DNA from 2 places in the Mesorhizobium humile genome. Region 2 is predicted to be linked to the other one. Evidence: riboswitches for the same ligand, from Rfam matches in the RefSeq annotation. Region 2 holds a riboswitch; the other holds the start of a gene.

What was found. A riboswitch is a leader RNA that binds a small molecule or an ion and turns the genes downstream of it on or off. The one in region 2 is predicted to bind S-adenosylmethionine.
Region 1: linked by a shared signal. The riboswitch ahead of metX (homoserine O-acetyltransferase MetX) and the one ahead of RFM52_RS20250 (O-succinylhomoserine sulfhydrylase) in region 2 are both predicted to bind S-adenosylmethionine.

The regions. Positions count from the first base shown of each region.
Region 1 covers NZ_JAVIIV010000010.1:93,967-99,071, forward strand. The annotation lists gene RFM52_RS16705 (sugar kinase) at 1-125, shown strand, start outside; gene RFM52_RS16710 (prephenate/arogenate dehydrogenase family protein) at 441-1,376, opposite strand; gene hisC (histidinol-phosphate transaminase) at 1,383-2,495, opposite strand; SAM riboswitch at 2,624-2,701, shown strand; gene metX (homoserine O-acetyltransferase MetX) at 2,797-3,966, shown strand; gene metW (methionine biosynthesis protein MetW) at 4,046-4,660, shown strand; gene RFM52_RS16730 (Stf0 family sulfotransferase) at 4,665-5,105, shown strand, end outside.
Region 2 covers NZ_JAVIIV010000013.1:160,588-165,692, reverse strand. The annotation lists gene araD1 (AraD1 family protein) at 1-581, shown strand, start outside; gene RFM52_RS20255 (2'-deoxycytidine 5'-triphosphate deaminase) at 620-1,714, opposite strand; SAM riboswitch at 1,831-1,908, shown strand; gene RFM52_RS20250 (O-succinylhomoserine sulfhydrylase) at 1,965-3,155, shown strand; gene RFM52_RS20245 (ceramide glucosyltransferase) at 3,201-4,343, opposite strand; gene apaG (Co2+/Mg2+ efflux protein ApaG) at 4,564-4,956, shown strand.

The DNA of each region.
Region 1 (5,105 bases), on a different contig from region 2:
TGCGCTTTGCCAGCGCCGCCGCCGCGCTCAAATGCCTGCGCTTCGGCGGGCGGCTCGGCGCGCCGGACCGGGCCGAGACCCTGGCGATGATGGCGGCGCACTGGCCGTCATCGGAGCAAGGCTAGCGCGCAAGATTATCTCGCTTATTTCCGCGAAATCGGCACAAACGCTGGGGATTGGCGGAGGGCGCTCAACCTCGTCATTCCAGGGCGGAGCAGCCGCGAAGCGGCGTCGCGGAGACCCTGGAATCCATTCCGTGACCTGAGCCGTGGAATGCGGCGGAGCAGAATTCTGCACCGCCGCCGCACTCGGAAGTCACGGAATGGATCCTCGGGTCTGCGCGCGTCGCTTCGCTCCTTGCTCCGCCCGTGGATGACGAACGACCGGGCGTTTTGGCCAATCTCGAAAGTAGCCGACCGGTGAAAATCCGGTGCGGAAGCTTAAGGCTTGCTTGGGTGTTCGACCGCCTGGCGGCCAAAGTCCGGCACGTCGATATCCTGGCCGGCCTCGATGATCGAGCGGCGGATGGCGCGGGTGCGGGTGAAGAGGTCGAAGAGCTTCTCGCCGTCACCCCAGCGGATCGCCCGCTGCAGCGAGGCCAGATCCTCCGAGAAACGCGCCAGCATCTCCAGGATCGCGTCCTTGTTGTGCAGGCACACGTCGCGCCACATGGTCGGGTCGGAGGCGGCAAGGCGGGTGAAGTCGCGGAAACCGGAAGCGGAATATTTGATGACTTCGCTCTTGGTCACCGCTTCCAGGTCGTCCGCCGTGCCGACGATGTTGTAGGCGATGATATGCGGCAGGTGCGACACGATCGCGAGTGTCATGTCGTGATGCTGCGGGTCCATCGTATCGATGTTGGAGCCGCAGCGCCGCCAGAATTCAGACAGCGTCTCGAGCGCCGCTGGATCGGTGCCCGGCAGCGGCGTGAAGATGCACCAGCGGTTCTCGAAGAGATCGGCAAAGCCGGCATCCGGTCCGGACTTTTCCGTGCCGGCCAGCGGGTGTCCGGGGATGAAATGCACGCCTTCCGGCACATGCGGCTGCATTTGCGCGATCACCGAGGCCTTGGTCGAGCCGACGTCGGTCAGGATGGCGCCTTTCTTCAGCGCCGGCGCGATCTCGGCCGCGACCTCGCCGGACGAGCCGACGGGCACCGAGACGATGACGAGGTCGGCATCGCCCACCGCTTCCCTGGCATCCGTCGTGTAGGAATCGCCAAGGCCAAGCTCCTCGGCGCGCTTCAGCGTCGATGCACTGCGCGTCGCGATGGCGATGTGCGTGGCAAGCCCCTCGCGGCGGATGACACGCGCAAGCGACGAGCCGATCAGGCCGATGCCGACCAGCGCTATTTTCTCGAACATCGGTGATGCCATGGCGTTCTAGCTTTTCAGGAAGGTCTTGAGCGCGTCGATGACGCCGCGATTGGCCTCTTCGGTGCCGATGCTCATGCGCAGCGCGTTGGGGAAGCCATAGCCGGTGACGCGGCGCAGGATGTAACCGCGCTGGCTGAGATAATCGTCCGCTGCCGCCGCTGAATGCTTCTTGCCGTCGGGAAAATGGATCAGCACGAAATTGCCGACGCTGGGCGTGACGCGCAGGCCAAGCCCGGTCAGCTCCGCGCTGAGCCAGGCCAGCCATTTCTCGTTATGCGTCACGCTGCGCTCGATATGGGCGCGGTCGCGGATCGCGGCGATGCCGGCCTCGATGGCCGTGGCATTGACGTTGAAGGGGCCTCGCACGCGGTTGATCGCATCGACGATATGCGCCGGCCCATACATCCAGCCGATGCGCGCGCCGCCGAGGCCGAGCTTGGAGAAAGTGCGGGTCATCACCACGTTTTCGGAGCTGCCCGCCAGCTCGATGCCGGCTTCATAGTCGTTGCGCCGCACATATTCGGCATAAGCCGCATCGAGCACCAGGAGCACGTCCTTCGGCAAGGCCGCGTGCAGCCGGCGCACTTCCTGGAACGGCACATAGGTGCCGGTCGGATTGTTGGGATTGGCGAGGAACACGATCCGCGTCGCCGGCGTCACCGCGGCCAGGATCGCGTCGATGTCGGCGCGCTCGTCGGTTTCCTTGACCGCCACTGGCTTGGCACCCGCCGCCTGGATGTAGATCTTGTAGACCATGAAGGCGTGCTCGGTGAACACGGCCTCGTCGCCCGGCGCCAGATAGGCCTGCGCCAGGAGCCCGAGGATCTCGTCGGAGCCGTTGGAGCAGATGATGTTCGCCGGATTGAGCCCATGCACCTCGCCGATCGCCTCGCGCAGCCGCCGCGCCGTGCCGTCGGGATAGACGTCGAGCTTCGCCGCGACTTCGCGCGCGGCTTCGATCGCCTTCGGCGAAGGGCCGAGCGGATTTTCGTTCGACGACAGCTTGTAGACTTTCATCACGCCGGCTGGCGCGGTGCTTTTTCCCGGCACATAGGCCTCGATGTCCATGATGCCCGCGCGGGGCGTCGGACGGGGCTGATCCTGCTTCATGTCACAAATCCGTCGAGAGGGCCTCTTCAAGGCCGCAGCGGAAATACAGGCCACGGGCTGGAATGTCGAGTGCTACCGCTTGGTGCCGCGAAGCGGCTACCCGTTGACGAAGCGCGGCGCTGGTCCTAGAAGAGCTGCCAGACTTCCGTGGTGATTTGGCCGGTCGGCTTGCAGCCACGTTAAACAACTCGCTAAAGGGCCGTTTGCAACCTGTAACCGGCTTTGCGACGGCAATGCCGGTTTTTTATTGTCCGCTGCCGGCCGGACACCGCATCGGGACGAGACCGATCGGGACAGGATGAGGACGGACATGGCCGCTCAGCGCGCTGCAAGAACCAAGGACGAGGTCGACCATCCGTCGAGCCCGGTGCTGCAGTTCGGCCCCGACAAGCCGCTGAAGCTCGACGCCGGCACTATCCTTTCGCCTTTCCAGATCGCCTATCAGACCTACGGCACGCTCAACGACGCGCGCTCCAACGCCATCCTCGTCTGCCACGCGCTGACCGGCGACCAGCACGTCGCCAACACCAACCCGGTGACCGGCAAGCCCGGCTGGTGGGAGGTGCTGATCGGCCCCGGCAAGATCATCGACACCAACCGTTTCTTCGTCATCTGCTCCAATGTCATCGGCGGTTGCCTCGGCTCGACCGGCCCGGCCTCGACCAACCCTTCCACCGGCAAGCCCTACGGGCTCGATCTGCCGATCATCACCATCCGTGACATGGTGCGCGCGCAGGCGATGCTGGTCGATCATTTCGGCATCGAAAAGCTGTTTTGCGTGCTTGGCGGCTCGATGGGCGGCATGCAGGTTCTGGAATGGGCGGCGAGCCATTCGGAGCGCGTGTTCTGCGCCCTGCCGATCGCCACCGGCGCCCGCCATTCCTCGCAGAACATCGCCTTCCACGAGGTCGGCCGACAGGCCGTCATGGCCGATCCGGAGTGGCACGGCGGCAAATATCTCGATTTCGGCAAGCGGCCGGAAAAGGGCCTCGCCGTCGCGCGCATGGCCGCCCACATCACCTACCTTTCGGAAGCCGCGCTCCACCGCAAGTTCGGCCGCAACCTGCAGGACCGCGATGCGCTCACCTTCGGCTTCGACGCCGATTTCCAGATCGAAAGCTATCTGCGCCACCAGGGCATGACCTTCGTCGACCGCTTCGACGCCAACTCCTACCTCTATCTGACCCGCGCGATGGACTATTTCGACCTTGCCGCAGATCACGGCGGGCGTCTCGCCGACGCCTTCGCCGGCACGAAGACGCGCTTTTGCCTGGTCTCCTTCACCAGCGACTGGCTGTTCCCGACCGAGGAGAGCCGGTCGATCGTGCATGCCTTGAACGCGGCGGGCGCTTCCGTCTCTTTCGTCGAGATCGAGACCGATCGCGGCCACGACGCCTTCCTGCTCGACGAGCCGGAGCTGTTCGCGGCCATCAACGGCTTCATCGCGTCGGCCGCCCGCGCCAGGGGCCTCAACCTATGACCCCGAACCGAAGGCCAGCGAACGCAAAAAGTTGCAGACTTTTCGGGCCGGGATCATGCGCCTTGCAGGAGGCGAAGCCATGACGGTCAATCGCGCCCAGCGCGTCGACCTCGACGTCGTCGCCGATCTCATCCCGCCCAGTTCGCGCGTCCTCGATGTCGGCTCGGGCGACGGCCTGCTTCTGGAATTGTTGCAGGAGACCAAGCAGGTCGACGGCCGCGGGCTGGAATTGTCGCAGCGCGGCGTCAACGAATGCGTGGCGCGCGGGCTATCGGTCATCCAGGGCGACGCCGACACGGATCTGAAATTCTACGCCGACAAGGGCTTCGACTTCGTCGTGCTGTCGCAGACGTTGCAGGCGACGCGCAACCCGAAGGTCGTGCTCGACGAGCTGCTTCGGATCGGCAACCGCGCCATCGTCTCCTTCCCCAATTTCGGCCACTGGCGCGTGCGCTTTTCGCTGCTGGTCAAGGGCAGGATGCCGGTCACCAAGGATCTGCCCTACTCCTGGTACGACACGCCCAACATCCACTTCTGCACCATCCGCGACTTCGTCAACCTGTGCGAGGAGCTCGGCGCGACCGTCGAGAAGGCGACCGCGCTCGACGCCAACGGCCAGAAGATCGGCCTGTCGATGCCCTGGTGGTTCTGGAACTTCTTCGGCCAGCAGGCGGTGTTTCTGCTGAGGCGATGACGGAATGCGTCTCTTTCGCCGGCCCCCAGCAGTGGTGGAAATCCCGCCGAACATTCTGTCCGAAGTACGGGCGGGAATTCTCGTCTGCACATCACCGCGGAGCGGCAGCAATCATCTCGCGGGATTGATGGCTTCCGCCGGGCTGGGCCATCCGCTGGAATGGTTTGGCGGGCGACGTCTGCTGGAGTTGCCGGGTTACCCGCGAGATCCCCGCGCACAGCTTCTGCGTGCGCTGACCGAGGGACGGTCCTCTACCGGTGTCTACGCAATCAAGCTCTTTGCGAGCCAGTTCACACAACTGGCCAAGAAGGTGAAGCTGCCGGCCAGCCTTCCGAATTTGAGCTATGTACGCTTAACCCGTGACGATCTGCTCGGCCAGGCGATCTCATGGGCACGTGCGCGTCAAACCCGCGAATTCCGATCCAGCGAGATCAGCCATGTACCG
Region 2 (5,105 bases):
CGGAATGGTTCTACAAGGGCAACGGCACGATGGCGGTGGCCCCCGGCGCGCCTTTGGTGTCGCCCGCCTTCGCGCAGGATGGCGGCGAGGAGCCGGAGATCGCCGGCATCTATGTGATCGGCGACGACGGCGCGCCGTTCCGCGTCGGCTTCACGCTGTCGAACGAGTTCTCCGACCATGTGACGGAGCGGGTGAACTATCTGTTCCTCGCCCATTCCAAGCTCCGCAACGCCTCGTTCGGCCCCGAAATCCTGATCGGCGACCTGCCGGCCGACATCCGCGGCGCATCGCGCATCTGGCGTGACGGCAAGCTTCTGTGGGAAAAGCCGTTCCTGTCGGGCGAAGCGAACATGTCGCACACCATCGCCAATCTCGAGCACCACCATTTCAAATATTCGGCCTTCCGCCAGCCGGGCGACGTGCATGTGCACATGTTCGGCACCGCGACGCTCTCCTTCGCCGACGGCGTCCAGACGGAGGCCGGCGATACGTTCGAGATCGAGGCGCCGGATTTCGGCCTGCCGCTGCGCAATCCACTGGAGATCGAAAAGCCGGTGAAGGTGGCGGTGAAGGCGTTATGATTGGGTGATCTCCCCCCTTGTGGGGGAGATCGGCAGCTTCAGCGGGCTGCTTTGAAATGCTTGGAGAGCTTCAGGCCCTGCGCCTGATAGTTCGAGCCGAGATCGGTGCCGTAAAGCGCCTGCGGCCGCTTCAGCATATGCTCGTAGACGAGACGGCCGACGATCTGGCCGTGGTCGAGGATGAAAGGCACCTCGTGGCTGCGCACTTCGAGCACGGCGCGGCTGCCGCTGCCGCCGGCGGCGGAGTGGCCAAAGCCCGGATCGAAGAAGCCGGCATAGTGGACGCGGAACTCGCCGACCAGCGGATCGAAAGGCGTCATCTCGGCGGCGTAGAGCGGCGGCACATGCACGGCTTCGCGCGAGACCAGGATGTAGAATTCGTCCGGATCGAGCACCAGTTCGCCAGCGCCGCTCTTGTAGATCGGCTCCCAGAAATCGACGACATCCTGCGCGGCGCGCTTGTCGACATCGACAAGCCCGGTGTGATGCTTGCCGCGGTAGCCGACGAGGCCGTCCTTGTCGCCGTCGAGGTCGATGGAAAGCGCAATGCCGCCGCCCGAAATATTGGGCGGCTCGGTGGCGACCAGCATCTCTGCGCGATGAAGGTCGCGCAACTCGTTCTCCGAGAGCACCGCGTTGCCGGTGCGGAAGCGGATCTGCGACAGCCGCGAGCCGGCCCGCACGACGATCGGGAAGGTGCGCGGACTGACTTCGAGATAGAGCGGGCCGTGATAGCCGGCGGCAATCTTGTCGAACTCGTGGCCGCGATCGGTCATCACCCGGGTGAAGATGTCGAGGCGCCCGGTCGAGCTCTTCGGATTGGCGGAAGCAGACACATTCGAGGGCAACGCCAGGCCTTCGATCAGCGGCACGATGTAGACGCAGCCCGTCTCCAGCACCGCGCCCCCGGTGAGGTCGATCTCGTGCAGCTTCAGCCGTTCGAGCTTGTCGGCGACCAGATGATCAGGCCCCGGCAGGAAGGAGGCGCGCACGCGATAGGCCTTGTCGCCGAGCCTGAGATCGAGGCTGGCCGGCTGGATCTGATCGGCATCCAGCGCGCGCGGCGACTTCAGCGCCTTGGCGTCGAACAGCGCCGCGATGTCCTGATCCGGAAGAATGCCTGTCTGCCGCAAAGGCTGGCTCCGTTCACAAGGCCGGGCGAGGACCTGAGCAGGCTCTTGCCGCCCGGCTGGTACAAACCTCTTAATGAAGCCGGCAATTGACGCAAGCGCGGCGCGGGTCTAAAGGGTCGTTATCCCGTGGTGATTTGGCCGGTCGGCTTGCAGCCACGTTAAACAAGTCGCTAAAGGACCGTCGAGCCGCAAGGCTATATGGACCGGTTGCGACTTCGCGGCCGGTTTTTTTGTGTCTGGAAGCAGGGCTATGAGCACCAAGAAGCGTAACTGGAAACCTCAGACGGCACTCGTGCATGGCGGGACATTGCGTTCCCAATTCGGCGAGACCGCCGAGGCGATGTATCTCACGCAGGGCTATGTCTACGAGACGGCCCAGGCCGCGGAGGCCCGCTTCAAGGGCGAGGAGCCGGGCTTCATCTATTCACGCTACGCCAACCCGACCGTCGACATGTTCGAAAAGCGCATGTGCGCGTTGGAAGGCGCCGAGGATGCCCGCGCCACGGCCTCCGGCATGGCGGCGGTAACGGCGGCGTTGCTTTGCAGCGCCAAGGCTGGCGACCATATCGTCGCGGCGCGCGCGCTGTTCGGTTCCTGTCGCTGGGTGGTCGAGACGCTGGCGCCGCGCTACGGCATCCAGGCAACGCTGGTCGACGGCACCGACATCGCCAATTGGGAAAAGGCGGTAAGGCCGAACACCAAGCTGTTCTTCCTCGAGAGCCCGACCAATCCGACGCTGGAAGTGGTCGACATCGCCGCGGTCGCCAAGCTCGCCAATTCGATCGGCGCCAGGCTGATCGTCGACAATGTCTTTGCCACGCCGCTGCAGCAGAAGCCGCTGCAGCTCGGCGCTCATATCGTCGTCTATTCGGCGACCAAGCACATAGACGGCCAGGGCCGCTGCCTCGGCGGCGTCATCCTGTCGGACAAGAAATGGATCGACGAGAACCTGCACGACTATTTCCGCCACACCGGCCCGAGCCTGTCGCCCTTCAACGCCTGGACGCTGCTGAAAGGGCTGGAGACGCTGCCGCTGCGCGTGCGCCAGCAGACCGAGAGCGCCGGCAAGATCGCGGATTGCCTCGCAAGCCGATCGGAGATCGCCCGCGTCATCTATCCGGGCCGCGCCGATCATCCGCAGGCCGACATCGTCAAGAAGCAGATGTCGGGCGGCTCGACGCTGATCTGCCTTGACGTCAAGGGCGGCAAGCAGGCGGCCTTCGCCTTCCAGAACGCGCTCGATATCGTGCTGATCTCGAACAATCTCGGCGACGCCAAGAGCCTGATCACCCACCCGGCGACGACCACGCACAAGAACCTGAGCGACGAGGCGCGGGCAGAGCTAGGCATCGGGCCAGGCACGCTCAGGCTTTCGGTTGGCCTGGAGGACGCCGACGATCTGCTGGAGGACATCGCGCAGGCACTGAAGGCGGCGAAGTAACAGCCCACCTGGCGCCAGATTAAGCGCGCCTAAGCCGCAATCGGCTCAGGCGAGCTCTTCCAGTTCGGTCGCCGCCTTGGTGCGGATGGTCATGGCGTTGCCGCGCCATTCGACGGCGCCGCCGAACCAGGCGCGCGCCCAGATGGCGGGCAGCACCGCGTCGCGCACGATCATCGCGGTGACAGTGCGCGGCGACAGGTACCAGCCCTTGGCCGAAGCCAGCAGGCATTCCGGCAGGTAGGCGATCGCCAGCACGCACAAGGCTGTTGAAGGCAGGCTGACGCCGGCGCTTGCAGCGGCAATCAGCGCCAGCAGCAGCGCCATCGCGGCGCCGGTGAGAATCTCGGGCGCGAAGAACAGCGGGAACGTGACCCGGCGCAGCCGCGCCCAGCGCGTCTGGCGCGACCAGATCTCCGCGAACCGGCGCTGGCCGAGCGGCTGCTCGAAAGGCGAAGTGACGAGATTGACGTTGAGCCCCAGGCTGTTGACCAGCTTGGTGGCTGCCGCATCCTCGGCGATCTCGGCGGCCAAAGCCTGGATGCCGCCATTGGCGTCCAGCATCGGCTTGTTCCACAGCATGCTCTTGCCCTGGGCGAAGCCGAGGCCGAGCGCCTCGCCGGCATACTGCCAGCGCGCTTGCAGCGTGTTGAGGAAGGCGCATTCGACCTCGGCCCAAAACCCGTCCGGCCGCGAGCCGATCGGCGTCGAGCAGACGAGGCCGGTGTCCGCGCGCCATGCCGCCATCAGCTGCTGGACGTAGTCCCTCGGCATCAGCACGTTGGAATCGGCAAGGATGACCCAATCGTGCCTGGCCGCCCGCCAGCCCTTGACGCAGTTGTTGAGCTTGGGATTGGCGCTGATGCGGTCGTCGCCGATCAGCAGCCGCGCCGGAACCTCCGGGTAGCGCGCCATCGCCGCATCGATCAGCCTGACCACCGGGTCTTCGGCATGCGCGACGCAGAAGATCAGCTCATAGCGCGGCCAGTCGAGCGAGAAGGCGCGCTGCAAGGTCTCCTGCGTGAACGGCTCGACGCCGCGCGCCGGCACGATGATCGAGACCGGCTGCGCGCCAGCGGGCGGCGCTATGACACGCCGCCGTTCGAGCCGCGAGGAGGCGAGCACGATGCTGGCGAGATTGGAAAGGAGAAGGGCTGACGAAGCCAGGCCGGCTGCGATAGTCAGTTCCATCGAGATCTGGTCACTCCCGAAAGGCCGCATGCGGCCGTTTCATCAGTCGACAGAGCGCCCGAGTCGCCCGGCGCGGTTTGTGCACACCAACATTGTCGTATGTCACTTAAATGACATTGTTTTTCGGCACCTGCGCTTACAAGGCTGGCAGGATGGTCGGCGCTACGTCTACTAAGAGCGGAGCGTGACATATATTCCGCGGCGGCAACCGGAGTGGCCCATGTATCGCGCAGTGACGCGCAACATCGAAGTGCTGGTCAGGCCCTTCTACCTGGAGGACCGATCCGATCCGTCCGAGAACCGCTATGTCTGGGGCTACCAGGTGACGATCGACAACCGCTCCGACGATTTCGTGCAGCTTCTGTCGCGCTACTGGCATATCACCGACGGTCGGGGCCGGGTCGAGGAGGTGCGCGGCGCCGGCGTCGTCGGCGACCAGCCGGAGCTCAATCCCGGCGACAGCTATCAGTATACCTCGGGCTGCCCGCTCTCGACGCCGTCGGGCATCATGGTCGGCCATTACACGATGCGCAACGGCCGCGGCGAGACGTTCGATATCGCCATTCCGGCGTTCTCGCTCGATATGCCGGGGACAAGGCGGACGGTGAATTAGCCTCTTTCTCCCCGTTTACGAGGAGAAATGCCCGGCAGGGCAATGAGGAACAGCGCCGGGCTTTGAGATTTCTTTCAGGCAGATGACAGCGACGCCACGGCGGGTGGCCTCTTTACCGACGTCAGCGCCACCCCTCATCCGCCCTTCGG